Linked DNA regions of Chelatococcus sp. HY11. The main gene of each other region encodes a partner of the protein of the gene in region 2 in a complex. Links are inferred from orthologs where the notes say so. Each region holds a gene or a part of one and is shown on either strand. Other genes may lie near its edges. The genes, in order: KIO74_RS14010 and trxA.

Region 1 (8,537 bases), 300 kb from region 2 along the record:
CCGAGGTTCCCCAAGGCTGCACCCACGGGACGCGGCCGGCTTCCAGCTCGGCGATGATCTTGTCGGTGATTTCGTCATAGAGGTTCGCCCGGTCGACGCCGGTGCAAGGGGTGCGATCATGTCTGGACATCGCGGTTCTCCGCGACGGGCGCCGGAAGACTCTCTCCCGGTCCTCAACCCGTCACGGAAAACCCGTCCGCACTCTCACTCTACAGGGGGCGTTGCGGGGCAGGCTGTGCAGAAACTCGCTCTGATGTCGCTGGGCTTGGATCTCGCCCGCTAGCGGTGGCGCGGCGCGACACAATTCAGCATCGTGCCACCTCGGGTTTGACAGAGTGAGCCCGATAGTTTTTCGAAACCGCCTTACGTCACCAAGCCAAGGGCAACTCCGCCCACGGCCGCCAACAATACGACAACCCATGGCGGAGCTTTCCAGGCGATCAGCGCCACGAAACAAATCGAGGCCAGTGCGAAATCCGGCATGCCTCCGATCGCGCTGGTGAAGACCGGCGTATAGAGGGCCGCTCCGAGAATGCCGACGACCGCAGCATTGGCGCCCTGCATGGCCGACTGCGCCCATGTCGTGCGGCGCAACTGATCCCAGAAGGGCAGCGCCCCGATCAGGATCAGGAAGCCCGGCAGGAAAAGTGCGGCAAGAGCGATTGCGGCACCGGCTACGCCGTTCGGCTGCGGTCCCATGACCGCCCCGAGCCAGGCCGCGAATGTGAACAGTGGCCCCGGCACTGCCTGCGCTGCGCCATAACCCGCGAGGAAGGCATCATCGGACACCCATCCCGGCGCGACCGTTTCAGCCTGCAACAGCGGCAGCACCACATGGCCGCCACCAAAGACCAGCGAGCCCGAGCGATAGAAGCTATCGGCCAGCGCCCAGCCTTGCGCCTGTTTGGCGAGGATCGGCAGGCCGATCAGCAAGGCAGCGAACAGCGCAAAGGCCGTCAGTCCGGCTGTCCGTGAAACCGGGACCGGCAGATGGTCGCCGACCGCGACCTGTCCATTGCTGAGAACCAGCCCGGCGAGTGCGCCCAGCAGTATGGCCGCCATCATCCCGATCGCTCCCGGCGCCCAGGCAAGCAGAAGCACGGCCACGACCGCGATCGTGGCGCGCTCCTTATCGGGGCAGAGGTTTTTTGCCATGCCCCACACGGCTTGCGCCACGATGGCGACGGCGACGATCTTGAGACCCTGCAGGACGCCAAGCGCAAGCGGGCCTTCCAGCCGTGTAGCTGTCATAGCGAGCGCGAGAAGGATCAGTGCCGATGGCAGTGTGAAGGCAAGGAATGCTGCAAACGCGCCGCCCCAACCTGCCCGTGTCAGGCCAAGCGCAAAGCCCACCTGGCTGGAGGCGGGACCCGGCAGGAACTGGCACAGCGCCACCAGATCGGCATATGCGCTTTCGCTCAGCCATTTTCGCCGCGTCACCAGTTCGTCCCGGAAATAGCCCAGATGCGCGATCGGTCCGCCGAAGGAGGTGAGCCCCAGCTTCAGGAAGACGCGGAATACCTCGGAGACGCTTCCTTGCGACTGTTGCGGGCTATGACCCATTCAGGAGACCTCGTTGGTTGGGGCATTCTTGCGAACGATGACGTGCGATCGGTGCGAGATAGATTCTCAGGTTGCAGTCGTCAGGTTGACCCGACGCATCAGAGCCTCGCCGCTCTCCTTGCGTTCGGAATAGCGGTCGGTGAGGTGGTTAGAGACGTCGCGTGTCAGCAACGTGAACTTCACTAGTTCTTCCATCACATCGACCACTCGGTCATAATAGGACGATGGTTTCATCCGGCCCGCCTCGTCGAACTCCTGAAAGGCTTTGGCGACAGAGGACTGGTTAGGGATCGTGACCATCCTCATCCAGCGCCCGAGCACACGCATCTGGTTGACGGCGTTGAAGCTCTGCGAGCCGCCGGAGACCTGCATGACGGCGAGTGTCCGGCCCTGTGTCGGCCTTACCGCGCCGACCGAAAGGGGAATCCAGTCGATCTGCGCCTTCATCACCGCGCTCATTGCGCCGTGCCGCTCCGGGCTGGTCCAGACCTGGCCTTCCGACCAGAGCGAGAGCTCTCGCAGTTCCTGCACCTTGGGATTGTTGACCTCAGCCCCATCCGGCAGCGGCAGGCCGGACGGATCGAAGATACGTGTTTCAGCCCCGAAATGCTTGAGCAGACGCTCGGCTTCGAATGTCAGGAAGCGACTGTAAGATCGCTCCCGGAGCGAGCCGTAAAGCAGCAGGATACGTGGTGGATGGGTCGAGGGCGTTGCTGCGCGCAGCCGGTCAATGCCGGGAATATCAGCGCAACCGGCATCAAGATTGGGAAGCTCGTCCGGCATCAGCGCTGCGCCTCCGCCAGTCTGGAGACTTTGCCGCCGCGTTCATACCAGCCTTTGGAGCGGTTCACGATCCAGACGACCGAGAGCATCACCGGCACCTCGATCAGCACGCCGACAACCGTGGCGAGCGCCGCACCCGAATGAAAGCCGAACAGGCTGATGGCGGCGGCGACCGCCAGTTCGAAGAAGTTCGATGCGCCGATCAACGCTGAGGGTCCAGCCACGCAGTGTTGCTCGCCGGCCAGCCTGTTCAGCAGATAGGCAAGGCCGGAGTTGAAATAGACCTGAATCAGGATCGGCACGGCCAGCAGGCCGATGATTGCGGGCTGCGCGATGATCTGCTCACCCTGAAAGCCGAACAGCAGAACCAGCGTCGCCAGCAGGGCAACGAGGGATGCCGGGCCGAGCTTCGCAAGAAACCTGTCGAGCGCCGCCTGTCCGCCATTCGCCAGCATCCGGCGACGGACGATCTGCGCGATGATGACGGGAATGACGATGTAGAGGACGACCGACAGGACCAGCGTGCCCCACGGCACGGTGATGGCAGACAGTCCAAGCAGTAGGCCGACAATCGGCGCAAAGGCGACGACCATGATCGCGTCGTTGAGGGCGACCTGGCTCAATGTGAAATGCGGTTCACCCTTGGTCAGGTTCGACCAGACAAACACCATGGCCGTGCATGGCGCGGCTGCAAGGATGATGAGGCCGGCAATGTAACTGTCGATCTGGTCGGCAGGTAGATAGGGCCGGAACAGCCAGCCGATGAACAACCAGCCCAGTAGCGCCATCGAGAACGGTTTTACCGCCCAGTTGATGAACAGTGTCACGCCGATGCCGCGCCAGTGGCGGCCGACCTCACCAAGGGCAGCGAAGTCGATCTTGAGCAGCATTGGGATGACCATCAGCCAGATCAGTACCGCCACCGGCAGGTTGACCTTGGCAATTTCCATCGCGCCGATGGCATGAAATGCGCCCGGCAGAAAATGGCCGAGCGCGATGCCGACGACAATGCACAGCGCGACCCAGAGGGTCAGGTAGCGTTCAAAGGTGGACATGCAATTCCCTCAGGCCGTTGCGACACGCTGGCCGTGTTCGTCGATCACGCACTCGCCGTCTTCCTTGACGAACTCGCCGCGCTGCGGGGGCAACAGGTCGAGCACTTCCTCGGACGGCCGGCAGAGCCTCACGCCCTTCGGGCTAACGACGATGGGCCGGTTGATCAGGATGGGATGCGCCATCATCGCGTCGAGCAATTGCGCGTCACTCAAAGCCGGGTCGCCAAGGCCCAGTTCCGCATATGGAGTGCCCTTCTCGCGCAGCAGTTCCCGCACCGATATGCCCATGCGCGCAATAAGTCGGGTCAGCATCTCGCGCGACGGCGGTGTCTTCAGATATTCGATGACATGCGGCTCGACGCCCGCATTGCGGATCATCGCCAGCGTGTTGCGCGAGGTGCCACAATCCGGGTTGTGATAGATGATGGCGTCCATGGCCGGCTTCACGCTGCGCTGTTGCGTGGAGACGACGCGCCATCTGATTGGCCGATCTCGGTCAGCTTCGTGCGCAGCGACGCCTTGTCGAGACTGGCGACCGGCAGGGACGTGAACGCCGAGATGCGGTTCTTCATGTAGCGGAAGGCCGCAACGAAGGCGGCTTCCTTCTGGATATCCGGCCCATCGACGGCGGCAGGGTCTTCAATGCCCCAATGGGCGGTCATCGGCTGGCCGGGCCAGACCGGGCATGCTTCGCCGGCAGCGTTGTCGCAGACGGTGAACACGAAATCCATGACAGGCGCGTCAGGCCCCGCAAACTCCTCCCAACCCTTCGAGCGGAAGCCTTCAGAGGGGTAGTCGAAACTCTTCAATACCTTCAGCGCGAAGGGATTGATCGTCCCCTTCGGTTGCGACCCGGCGGAGAAGGCACGAAAGCGACCCTCGCCATCCTTGTTCAGGATGCTTTCCGCGAGGATCGAACGCGCCGAATTGCCGGTGCAGAGGAACAGGACATTGTAGATACGGTCAGTCATGGGTGGCCTCCTTAGCGGCGAGGGTTTGCGGTGGGCAGCAAGGGGAAAAATCGGCGATCAGCGGCGCGCAGATCTCGGGGCGGCCGCCGCAGCAATCCTTGACGAGAAAGCTGGCGAGCGCGCGCACGGCATCAAGCCTTGCCCGATAGATGATCGACCGGCTGTGCCGCTCGGCCTCGATCAGGCCGGCGCGCGCCAGCGTCGCCAGATGTGTGGACATGGTATTGTGGGGGACATCCGACCTGCGGGCGATCTCACCTGCGGGCAACCCATCCGGCTCATGCTCCATCAGCAGACGGAACACGTCGAGGCGGGTCGGCTGCGCGAGCGCGGCGAAAGCGAGGATGGCGTTATCTGATTCCATATGTCGAGACTAATCGACATATGGGTTTAAGTCTAGGTGGCAATGGTCCGTAGTTTCCGCCTCGTCGGGTAACCGCGATAATTGCGCGACGGCGGGGACATCACTGAAACTCGGTCGCGACAGGCAAACTGGCTGTCACCCGAACAGCAGGCTTACCCCTGAGGCAAAAAGGATTACAGCCAGAATAATGCGCAGCCATAGTTCGGGCAGGTAACGGCTGCCGATGAAGGCCCCGAGCGAGCCGCCAACAGCGACGGCGATCAGCCAGCCGGGTAGCGCACTCGGAATCTGATCCCACCAGGCATAGGCTCCGAGCAGTGCGGCCGCCGAGTTCATCAGGTTATAGACGGCGGTTGTCGCGGCAGTCTGGCGCGCTGTTCCCCAGTTCATCGCGAGGATCACCGGCGCAAGAAATACACCCCCTCCGGTCCCTGTCGTGCCGGATATGAAGCCGATGATCGCACCCGTGGCCAGCGCCGGTATGAACGGCGGATCGGTTGGCAGGTCCGCAGATACTCCAGATCTACGAAGGGCCGTCCTCGCCATCTGAGCGGCCGAAAGGACGAGAACCACCCCGACGACCGGGTAATAGATATCCGCCGGTAGCTGGACAGCGCCGCCGAGCAGAGAGAATGGGAAGCCAAGGATCGCAAAAGGCCATACGCTTCGCCATGACAGCCTTCCAGACTTCAGGAACATGGCTGTCCCGATTGCCGCAACCAAAAGATTGAGAGCGAGCGCGGTCGTCTTCATGGCCAGCGGCGCAAAGCCGAGCAGTGCCATGATCGCGATGTAGCCGGATGCCTCGGCCTGACCGACCGATGCATAGATCAGCGCGATGAGGAAGAAGGCTACCGCGAGCCAGAGCGCATCCAATTCCACCTTGCCTGAACCTCATCATAGTCCGCACCCCGAGCGTGCGACAGCGTGCGCGTTCCCCGAAGCCTCCTTGTCTATCACCAGACTGGTGCGAGCAATATGTTCTGAAGCTTGCCACAGTAGAAATTGCATGTATTGCCAAGCATTTACTGGGGTTATTCGCCCGCGGATGCTATATTCCATTACTTGCTGGACGGGGGCAAAATGGGACGTTTTATTGAGGGATATGATCGCAGCCAGCCGTTACTGCTGCCCGCCTATGTTGAAGATTATGTGTCGCAGGACTCTCTCGTCCGCGTCATTGATGCCTTCGTCGAAACCCTCGATCTCACGGCGCTCGGCTTCGAGCGCACCGTCTCTGCCCCGACAGGACGCCCTGGCTATCACCCCGGCGACATGCTGCGGCTCTACATCTGGGGCTACCTGAACCAGTTGCGTTCATCGCGACAATTGGAGCGCGCCTGCCAGCGCGATCTGGAGGCCATCTGGCTGATGCGGCGCATGACCCCGGACTATCGGACCATTGCGGCGTTCCGGCACGACAACCCCGAAGCGATCATCCGCACGGGGGCCGCATTCATCAGCTTCTGTCGCGAGAACGGCTTGGTCACTCCTGGCAAGGTGGCGCTGGACGGAACAAAGATGCGGGCGGTTGCCAGCGCGAAGAATATTGCAGGAGCGGATCGTCTGGCACGCGACATCGCTCATACCGAAACAGAAATCGCCTACTATCTCGACCGCCTCAACATAGCAGATCAACACTCGGCGGGCGCGCGCGATCAGACGGTCAATCGCGCGGCGTTTGCCAGCGCGATCACGTCACTCGAACGCCGTAAGCAGCGCTTGGAAAAGCGGCAGGCCGAACTTGCTGAGCATGATACCAACGTCGTGGTCTTCGGAGAACCGGATGCACGACCAATGGGATATGGCCGGGCTCCGAAGTTCCCAGCCTATAATCTCCAGAGTGTCGTCGATATCGAAAGCGGCCTGATCATTCACAACGATGTCGCCAACGAAGCCAACGACAGCCAGCTGCTGCATCCAATGGCGATAGCGGCAAAAGAAGTGCTCGACGTCGACCAGCTAGAAGTGCTGGCGGACGGGGGCTACTCGAACGCGCAGGAAGTCGCGCGTTGCGAACAGGACGGTGTCCGCGTGGCAGCGCCGATCAAGCGCGGGGCCATGAGCGCGCAATACTTCCGCCCCGTGCAATTCGTCCATGACGAGCAGACCGACACCATCCGCTGCCCTGCTGGTGAAACCATGTATCCCAAGGGCAAGCATACCCGAAATCGGGCGATCCGTTACAGAACGCCCGCCTGCCATACTTGCCAGATCAAACAGCAGTGCACGCCGGGATATCAGCGCACCATTCACAGGCTCGTGGATCAGGGCGCGCTCGATCGGATGGAACGTCGAGTTCACGAGAACCCTGATCTTATGACGATCCGGCGCTGCACGGTCGAGCACCCCTTCGGCACCATCAAGCGAATGTCTGGCGGAGGTCGCTTCCTGACCCGCGGTTTGCGGCGGGTGAAAGCCGAAGCGGCCCTGTCGGTCCTGGCATTCAACATTATCCGCGCTTCGAACGCGTTCGGAACCGGAGCGCTGATGTCGCGGGGCTGAGAACCCCGCTCTATTCGGTTCGCGTCATCGCCGCCGCGTTGCGTCCTCGCTGAGTTTCTGCACAGCCTGGGGGTCTCCCCGCAGAAGGGGGTGTGCCGGCGACCTCGGCGCCGGCCAGGGGGAAGGCTTTCCCCCTTCACCTCAACTGCTCACCTTGTTCCGGCCTGCTTTCGACGGCGGGCCACAGTGCGAACGCCAGCGCTTTCGCCCATGGTCATGTCACCCAGGCTATGGAGATGAAACGCCGGATGCGATGGCAGCTTCACCGTGAGTTCGAGCTTGCCGCCGATGGCTTCGACATAGCTGCGTAGCGTCGAGAGATACATATCCGCCTGCTTCTCGATCTTGGACACCGACGGCTGCTTGATGTTGAGGGCCGAGGCGATGTCTTCCTGCGCCTTGCCGGCGATCTGGCGAAGCTCGCGCAGACTCTCTACCTCCTGCCGCAATTCCTGATAGCGCGCCTCGATAGCTGCCTGTTCGTCAGCAGGAAGCCCGGCGATGATTTCATTCAGGCTCCGTGCCATCTCAACGTCCCTTCTTTGCGGATTTCAGGCTTTCCACATGCTCGGAAAACCGGAGATCCGCTTTTGCGATGAGCTGCCGGTAGAACCGAGCGCAGATCGACCTCATCTGATGATATCAGTTCGTAACAGTAGACGCGCTCTCTATAGACAGGGTCACCTCCATCCACAGGCAAATGAAAATAGATAACATCAATAACTGCCGTGGCTTCCCGAGTGACGCGGTCTAGTTCTTCCATTTTTCTCTCGACGATGTGATCGATATTCGCCATTCCTTAAGAAGCGAGCAACTCCAAAGCCGCTAATGGCAAGACATATAGCAGCGCCCCCCTTGATCGGCCTTTGGCGCCAGCCTACATGTTATTGGTAGGCGGTAATTGCCGTGGGGGCACTATCCATTCTGCTTCGTTTGTCGCGACGCACCCGGTCCGGCTTTAGGCATAGCCGATCCGAGTTGTCGAACGACATGCGTCATCTGGCGCGGGCACCGGTGGTCGTGCTCATCACTGGGTCTGCAGGATGAGGACACGATGGTTACGATTACTAAGGAAGCCGAGGGCTACCTCGAGGCGCTGGCAGACGAGCTCACGATCTCACCCGCCAGATACGAGCAGGCGGTCGCTCGGTACGAGTCTTTAGGCAAGTGGCTGCATCGTGACGCTTCGAAGGTGAAACAGTACGACCCGCAGGTCTACTCGCAGGGTTCGTTCCGGCTGGGCACAGTCATCAAGCCCGAGGACGAAAACGGCCAGTATGACATCGACTCGGTTTG
Region 2 (8,259 bases):
TTTCTCCTGTTCGCGGAAAACCCGGCTGACGTCCTCCTTCTCGAAGTCGGTCTCGGTGGCGAGGCCGATGCCACCAATGTCATCTCCGAGCCGCTGGTGACGGTGGTGACGCCCGTCTCGCTCGATCACCCAGAATATCTCGGCAACCGCATTACCAGCGTTGCCGCGGCCAAGGCAGGCATTTTCAAGCGTGGCGTGCCCGCCGTCATCGCGCCCCAGGACCCGGAAGCCTCAGCCGTGCTGGAGGCCCGCGCCGAACGTATCGGCGCGCCGCTGATCATCGGCGATCAGGACTTCTCCGTTCATGAGGAAGGCGGGCGCCTCGTCTATCAGGACGAGCGCGGGCTGCTCGATCTGCCCCTGCCCCGCCTGTCCGGCCGCCATCAGCATATCAATGCCGGCACCGCGATCGCGGCGCTGCGCGCCGGTGGCTTCGATCGCCTGCCCGTCTCGGCTTATGAAACGGGCCTCAAGAATGCCGACTGGCCAGCGCGGATGCAGCGCCTGACACGCGGCGATCTCATCGCGCATGCACCCGAAGGCGCTGAAATCTGGCTCGACGGCGGCCACAACCCCGAGGGCGGCCGTGCCATCGCCAGCGCCATGGCCGACATGGAAGAGAGCCGGCCGGCACCGCTCGTGCTCATTGTCGGCATGCTCGGCACGAAGGACGCGGTTGGCTTCCTCTCCCCCTTCGCGGGCCTTGCCCGTGAATTGCTGGCGGTGTCGATGACCACGCAGCTCGCCGCGCGCCCGGCGGAGGAAATCGCCGAAATCGCCCAGGAGCTCGGCTTCGTCACGTCGGCCCATGCCAGTGTTGAGGCAGCCCTCGGCTCTCTCAAGCACCAGGATTGGGAGCATCCCCCGCGGATCCTGATCACCGGGTCGCTCTATTTCGCGGGTGAAGTGCTGGCCGCAAACGGAACCCCACCGACCTGAGCATCCGCCGGAATTATAGAGAATATCGTGTTTGAATGGAGACCCGCGGTTATTCCGGGGCCTCGCCTCAGCGAGGAGCCCGGAATCCATGAACACACGGCCTGACAAGAACACGCATCGGACCGTGCCCCCTCGTGGTTACCGCCGTGTTCATGGATTCCGGGCTCGGGCCTCTCGGCCCGCCCGGAATGACACGGCGGTACCGTTTGAAGTCAGCATGACCAGGGGCGCGGAACACGCCGCCAACCCCTTCCCCGGAGCTGATACCCTGCCGCGTGGGAAGGCACGGTTCCCTGTCCGGTTTACGACAAGAGCTGCCTCAATAAAAAACCCGGCTCCGCGAGGGGCCGGGTTTTCTCTTTCGCTCGAAAATCGCGGCGCGGGAGGCGCCAAGACCTGATCAGACCGAACCGGAGATCCAGCGGGACAGGTCGCTCTTGGGTGCCGCGCCGACTTTCTGGCCGGCGAGCTTGCCGTCCTTGAAGAGGAGCAGCGTCGGGATCGAACGGATGCCGAACTGCGCGGCCGTGGCCGGGTTCTCATCCACATTGACCTTCACGACCTTGACCTTGCCGGCGAGCTCCGTGGAAATCTCTTCCAGGGCCGGGCCGATCATCTTGCAGGGGCCGCACCATTCCGCCCAGAAGTCCACAACCACCGGCTCGCCCGCTTTCAGGACGTCGGCTTCGAAACTCGCATCGGTTGCCTTGATGGTCGCCATGATGAAAAACCTTTCGTGGGTGGCAGGCTGCACGGGGAAGCCCATGGCCGTCCGTTGGATGGGAACGTAAGAAGCGGGATGGGATGGGTCAAGGAGCAGGCAGCACAAGTCACGCCTGCTTGACAAGCATGAGTGCGGCCTCAAGCGCCTCCGGCGGCACCTTGAACACGCGCGGGCCGCGCGTATAGACGAGGAAAGCCCGGACCGGCCGATCGGGATAGATCTCGGCGAGCAAGGCCGCGTAGACCGCGAGCTGCGCGAGATGGCTCGCCGGGGCCGCATCGAGCGTTGCCGGTGGCCAGTGACTCGTCTTGAAATCCGCCACATGAACGGCGTCCGCGGTGACGGCGAGACGGTCGATCTGGCCCGAGACCGGTACGGCCTCATCATCAATGGTGATCGCGCCAGCGATCGGCACCTCGGCGCGGCTCGATGGGCCGAACAAGGCCGCAAGGTCCGGCCGGGCGAGCACCGCCAGCGCGTCCGTGACGATGCCATCCCGCGTCGCGGCGTCGAGGCCGGTGGCGCGCACCTCCAGAAGCGCCGCGATCTCCCGTGCCATGGCCTCTCCGCCGCGCATGAGGCCCTCCGGCAGATGCTGCAGGAGTTTGTGCAGGAAGTCGCCCCCGAGCCGAGCCGCGCGGCGCGCGTCCTCATCACGCCGGGAACGCGGCGGCGCTCCCAAAGGACCGGCCAGAGGACCTCCAGAAGGAAAACCAGCCGCCTCCGGAAGCTGATCCGCCGCGCCAAGGGCGCTTGACGGCCTGAGCGGGGGGCGCGCCTCGGCTTCCGGCGGCAGGCGGCGATCGAGCCAGGCGGGCAGGCTCGGCAAAGCCACCGCGGCCGCGGCCGGCGGCGCGGAGGGGCTCGCCGGCCGCGCGGGATCCCGCCAACGCCAGACGGTGCCGTTGCCGTGGGGAGCCGGAGCCTCGACGAGCCCGTATGCGCCGGCCTCCAGCCCCTTGCGAATCATCGCCGGCCAGCTCTTCTCCGGCAATGGCCGGAAGTCGCCGGTCTTGGCGTCGCGGCCAAGGCTCGTGTAGGAGGCCACCACCAGCCGCTCCTTGGCCCGGGTCATGGCCACATAGAGCAGGCGATTGTGCTCCTCCTCCGCCTCGCGCCGCAATCTGTCGCGCACCCCTGCGACCGCCGCGGGATCGAGCTCGCTCCTCGGTGACCAGATCGGCAAGGCAGGGCCATCGCGGCCGGCAATGGCGAAAAGCTTGGGATCGGTGCGCCCGGTCGGCACATCGCAGCCATCCGCAAGGATGACGACGGGTGCCTCCAGTCCCTTGGCACCGTGCACGGTCATGACGCGGATCTCATCATGGCCATCTTCGAGATCGCGCTTCACCTCGCGTTCGGCCTCGCCGAAGGCGACGAGGAAACCCGCCAGGGACGGTGCCTGCCGCCGTTCATAGCCGAGCGCCGCGGCCATGAATTCGTCGATGGCGTCGCCCGCCTCGGCGCCGAGGCGGGCCACCAACCGGCGGCGCCCACCGCCGGGACCGATCAGATGGGCGTAGAAGGCGAAGGGACCGCCCCGGCGTGCCCGCTGGCGCCAGTCCGCCAGCAGCCCGACGGCGCGCACGGCCCGCTCATTGCCCGCTTCCGCCGCCAGCGCCAAGGCGTGGTCGAGCGATTGCTCCTCGGGCCGCTCGGCGCCGATGCGCATGAGGTCGTCGTCGTCGAGGCCAACGAGCGGCGATTTCAGGAGCGCCGCGAGCGTCAGGTCGTCCGCCGGCAGCAAGGCCGCGCGGCCGGCCGCGACGAGGTCGCGCACCGCGATATGTTCGGTGACCTTGAGCCGGTCGGCGCCGGCCACCGGCAGGCCGGTGTCCTTCAGCGCGCGGATCAGGGATTCGTAGAAGCCGCCGCGCTTGCGCACCAGGATGAGGATGTCGCCGGGCGAGAAGCGCCGGCCGTCGTCGCCCCCGCCTGTCCAGTGCTTCACGGCCCGCGCGATGCGCCGCGCAAGCCGCACCTGGGGCGATCCCTCCTCGAGCTCATCGACGGGCAGCGTCCAGGCTTCCGCATCGACCACCTCCGTGGGGCGTTCGGCCTCCCAGAACTCGACAAGGCCCGCGAGCTGCGGCCGGGCGCTCTCATGGACCGTGCCGACGGCATCGTCATCGAAGGACAGGCCCTGGAAATGCTGGGGATCGGCGAAGACCGCATCGACCGCCTTCAACACCTCCGGCGCCGAGCGGAAGGACACTGTCAGGCGCACATCCTCGAAGGCTTGGCCAGCGGCCTCGACGCGCCGGCGGAAATAGCGGCCGCTGTCGTCGAACTCGCGTGGCGCCGCGCCCTGGAAACCGTAGATGGACTGCTTGGGATCACCCACCGCGAACAGCGTCCGCCGCGTCAGCGCGGCGCTGTCGCCAGCGGTGAACTCTTCCGCGAGCGCCTTGAGGATGCGCCACTGCTCCGGGCTCGTATCCTGCGCCTCGTCGACCAGGATGTGGTCGATGCCGGCATCGAGCTTGTAAAGCACCCAGGCCGCCTCATGGCGGGCGAAGAGATCGACCGTGCGGGCGATCAGATCGTCGAAATCCAGCGCGCCGCGTGCGTTCTTGGAGGCCTCGACGCGGGTGAAGACCGCGCTCGCGAGCGTCAGCAGGGCGGCTGTGCGCTCGACGGCGAGCACAGCCTTGAGCCGTCCGGTCAGCCCGGCGAGGCGATCGCGCTCGTCGCGGAGCTGCTGGACCAGGTCTGGATCAATGGCTTTCGTGCCGAAGCGACTGTCTGAACGCGGCTCGCCAGCCTGGGTAAAAAACACAGATTGATAGGCGGCTAATTTGTCGGCCGGGTTCGTTGCGGCGAGCGCTGCCCGGAAGCAGTCGGCCAGAGCCTGATCCGTCGTTTTGCCAGCGGCCAGTGCCGTGATGATGTCGGGCCAATCGGCCTCGGGGATGCCCTCCCCCAGCATCTGGCGTTCCACGCTGGCGCGATCGTCGGCGGGCTCGAGGCCGAGCGCGGCCTTGATGGCGTCGGTCGCGATGCCTCCGCCTGACGGCCCGGGTTCCCTGGAAAGGCCCTGCCGCAGCAAGGCCTTGGCGCGCAATGCCTCGGCAAGGGCCTTGTCGATGGTGACATCGCCCGCCTCCTCCACCAGCCGGGCCAGAGCCGCAGCGAGCGCCGGGGCGCGGCCGGCGATGGCATCGCTGATCACGGCGACGCGGGCGCGGGCGAGAAGATCGGCGGCATCCGTGTCGTCCAGCACCTCGAAGCGGGCCGGGACATTCGCCTCGAAGGGGAAGAGATGCAGAACGCGCTCGCAGAAGGCGTGGATGGTCTCGATCTTCAGCCCGCCGGGCGTCTCGATGGCGCGCGCGAAGAGCCGCCGGGCGACCGCACGGAGATCGGCGGTCGGCGGCTTGCCGGTGAGGCGAAGCAAGGCGGCGTCGAGTGCTGCGTCATCCAGCGCGACCCAGCGGCCGAGGTCGTCGAACACCCGGTTCGACATATTGGCGGCGGCGGCCTTGGTGAAGGTGAGGCAGAGGATGCGCCCGGGCTCCGCGCCCGCCAGCAGAAGCCGCAGCACCCGGTTGGCGAGCACGGTGGTCTTGCCGGAGCCGGCATTGGCCGACACCCAGGCCGAGGCGGCCGGATCAGCTGCCCGATGCTGGTCATGGATGACGCGACCGATGACCTCATCAGCGGACGGAGGCGTAACGCTCATTCGCCGCCTCCCTCGTCGCCGCCGGTGGACCATTCGCGCACCCGCGCCAGATGGTCATAGACACCCTCGCGCTTGGCGTATTCGGCGAAGGGCCGTGAGGCGAAGCCGATCTCACCACGGCAATAGCGCGACAGAAGCTGCGCCAGCCGGGTGGGATGCTCGGTGACGAGATCCGCGACACTCCGGGTTTCGCCCCGCTCCGGCTGCACCGGCCGGGGCTTGAGAGGCTCCTTGCCGCCGGTGGCGCCGACATAAAGCAGCTCTATCCGATCCGCGGGCATGGACGCCGGGCCCTTGAAACCGCCCGCGACCAGCATGGCGGCTTCCAGGGTCATCTGCGGCGCGAAGCCGGCGAAGATCTGCTTGGGCGTCGGCACCTGGCCCGTCTTGAAATCCACGATCACTGCGAGGTTGTCGTTTTCCTCGACGCGGTCGGCGCGCCCCCGCAGGGAAAAGCTCGATCCGTCCGCGAGCACGAGATCGAGCGCGCCGGAAATCTCGGCATGGAGCCGCCCCAGGCCCGGACGGCGGGCGGCCTCCCATGCCACATAAGCCTCCGCGAGCCTGAGGAAGCGCGGCCACCACAGGGCCATGACGTCGGGATAGGCCCCATAGGGCGCGAACACTTCACGGCCGATCGCGGTGAGAGCGGCGAGCGCATCGGCCGGGAGGGCTCCCGGGTAAGTGTTGGCGAAACTGCCAAGCGCCTCATGGACGAGATTGCCGCGGTCAGCTGCGCCCGGAGGCACCGCGAGGCCGTCCAGCGGATCGAGCTTCAGCACATGCCGGGCGTAGATGGCATAGGGGTCACGCACCAGCGTCTCGACCTCGGTGACGCTGAGGGAGCGCGGAATGAGGTGGAGCGGCGGCTTCGGCATCGGCCGACGCAGGGAGGGCTCAGCCGGTGCGTGTTCCAAGGCCTCGGCCCAGGCGAGGATCGTGCGGCCGCGCGCGCGAACCGCCTCCCAGGCCTCGCCTCCCGCCAGCGCCTTCATGCGCTGCAGAAAGCGCGATGGCACGGTCGGCGCCCCCTCGCGCTTCAACGAACGGGTGATCACCGCGTCACGCGTGCCCAGGGCCTCGACGAAGTCATGGGCGGTCTGGCCGATGCGCCGCTCCGGCGGGCTCATCCCGAGCGCGGTGCGCATGGGGCGATTGAGGAAGGCGTCCGTCCGCACCACCGGCGGCCAGATGCCCTCGTCGAGGCCGCCCAGCACGATCCTGTCGGCGGTGAGGAGGCGGGCCTCCAGCAGCCCGAAGACCTTGGCGCGGCGATGCGCGGCCTCGCCCCGGCGCAGCACGCGCTCCGCCAGGAGCCCCGCAAAGAAGGCCGGATAATCCCCCGGGCGGCCGATGAGCTCAGCGGATTTTACGACGGCGAGATCATCGAACAGGCTGGCGAGGTCTCCCCAGCCATCGGCGCGCGGCGGATCCCAATCCTCCTCCGGCGCGCGTGCCGAGACCGCGCGCAAAACTGCGTCGTGGGCTGAGGCCATCGCGACGAGGTCGGCCGCACCATCCGCGAAACTCCTGACGTCGAGGGGGGCGAAGGCGGCCTCCAGCGCGTCAAGCAGCGCCGCCACGCGTTCCCAGGCCGAGGGGCCAAGGCGCCGCAGGGGACGTGGGCTGCGACGGCTCGCGGCCTCTCTCCGGCGTTCGGGGAGAACGGCCTTCAACCCGGCGATGCCGGGCGGTGCCTCCGGCCCGCGCAGCAGGCCGATCTCAAGCTCCGTTGCCGCCTGACGCGCCGTCGCGAAGCTCTGTCCGAAGGTCGCGTCGGGGTGATTGAGGAGCGCGAGCAGGTCCGGTGCAGCGAAATCGGCAAACGCCACATCAGCGACGAGCTGGGCGAGGCTGCCGGCGCGCGAGCGGCTGAGCGGCAGCCCGGCCGAATCTTCCACCGCGATATCCCAGCGGGCGAGCTCGGCGATGGTGCGTTCGGCCAACATGCGATCCGGCGTGACGAGCGCGACTGTCGCGCCCGGCGTCTCCAGCGCCTCGCGCATGGCGAGCGCCGCGGCCAGCGCCTCGGAACGTTCATCCGGCGCCTCCACAAGGGTGAGGCCCGCAAGGGCGGCGCGTGTCGTCGTGGCGAAGTCTCCCGTGCCCTGGCGATACTCCGCCCAGACGTGGGTGGTCTCGGCCGGGCGCAGCGCCTCGGCGAGGAAGCTCGCGCGGGCCGCGACCTCCGGGGGAAGATCGGCGAGTTCCTGAACCTCGGCGCGGTCGATGCCAATGGTGGTGATGAGACGTTGCAAGGCGGCTTGGGGATGGCCGTGTCTCGCATCCGCGATAGCGCGCCACGAGGGTTCGTCCAGCCCGCGATCGAGGCCTGGCAGGACGACAGCGCCCTGCGGCAGCCGCGATACGGCGGCGATGAGATGGGCCGTCGCCGGCACCGAGCCGGTGGACCCGGCGACGATCATCGGCGCCTCCGGCCGTTCACGGGCGAGCCGTTCGGCGTCAGCGAGGATGATGGCGTTGCGCCGGCTGACGGGATCGCTCGCGCCACGGTCCGCCAGAATCTGCGGCCAGGTCTCGGCGGCGATTTTCAGGAAGTCGAGCGTGATGCCGTAGTAGCGGGAATAGCGATCCTCCACGAGGCTGTGCAGGCTCTCCCAAGCAATACCCTCGGTGGCAAGCGCGTCCATGAGGCGGGCGAGATCCCCCGCGAGCCCGAGCGCATCGGCCGGGGAAGCCGGCACGAGCAATGGCTCGTGATCGTCAAGCCGCAGGAGGGCGCGATCGACGGCCTTGGCCCAGGCGAGCACCAGCCGCGTCAGGATGAGGCGTCGTTCCGTCTCGCCGATCGCCGGCGGGAAGCCGGTAAAGTCCCCCTCGCCCATTCCGCCAAGGTCGGCGGCAAGGGCAATCTCGGCATCATCGACATCACCCAGCGGCACGATGCGCGGGA

Evidence for each region.
Region 1: the proteins of trxA (region 2) and KIO74_RS14010 are in contact, whole or in part, in an NMR structure (PDB 2IPA), measured with the Bacillus subtilis proteins. The link is inferred for Chelatococcus sp. HY11 from one-to-one orthologs.

What each region holds. Positions count from the first base shown.
Region 1 is NZ_JAHBRX010000001.1:3,058,521-3,067,057, reverse strand. What follows is about bases 2,609-5,577. They hold KIO74_RS14010 (arsenate reductase ArsC), read right to left. Parts: upstream 4,373-5,577; coding sequence 3,845-4,372; downstream 2,609-3,844. Other genes in these bases: KIO74_RS14000 (sulfite exporter TauE/SafE family protein), read right to left, coding at 4,872-5,577; KIO74_RS14005 (ArsR/SmtB family transcription factor), read right to left, coding at 4,365-4,736; arsC (arsenate reductase (glutaredoxin)), read right to left, coding at 3,411-3,836; arsB (ACR3 family arsenite efflux transporter), read right to left, coding at 2,609-3,401. Outside these bases: KIO74_RS14035 (ArdC family protein), read right to left, coding at 1-130; chrA (chromate efflux transporter), read right to left, coding at 364-1,563; arsenical resistance protein ArsH, read right to left, coding at 1,630-2,346; more of arsB, read right to left, coding at 2,346-2,608; more of KIO74_RS14000, read right to left, coding at 5,578-5,618; KIO74_RS13995 (IS1182 family transposase), read left to right, coding at 5,820-7,241; KIO74_RS13990 (XRE family transcriptional regulator), read right to left, coding at 7,391-7,768; KIO74_RS13985 (nucleotidyltransferase domain-containing protein), read left to right, coding at 8,296-8,537. UniProt on the Bacillus subtilis protein: Catalyzes the reduction of arsenate [As(V)] to arsenite [As(III)]. In vitro, can dephosphorylate para-nitrophenyl phosphate (pNPP).
Region 2 is NZ_JAHBRX010000001.1:3,364,300-3,372,558, forward strand. What follows is about bases 1-2,691. They hold trxA (thioredoxin), read right to left. Parts: upstream 1,661-2,691; coding sequence 1,340-1,660; downstream 1-1,339. Other genes in these bases: KIO74_RS15345 (bifunctional folylpolyglutamate synthase/dihydrofolate synthase), read left to right, coding at 1-939; addA (double-strand break repair helicase AddA), read right to left, coding at 1,770-2,691. In the rest of the region: more of addA, read right to left, coding at 2,692-5,345; double-strand break repair protein AddB, read right to left, coding at 5,342-8,259. UniProt on the Bacillus subtilis protein: Participates in various redox reactions through the reversible oxidation of its active center dithiol to a disulfide and catalyzes dithiol-disulfide exchange reactions.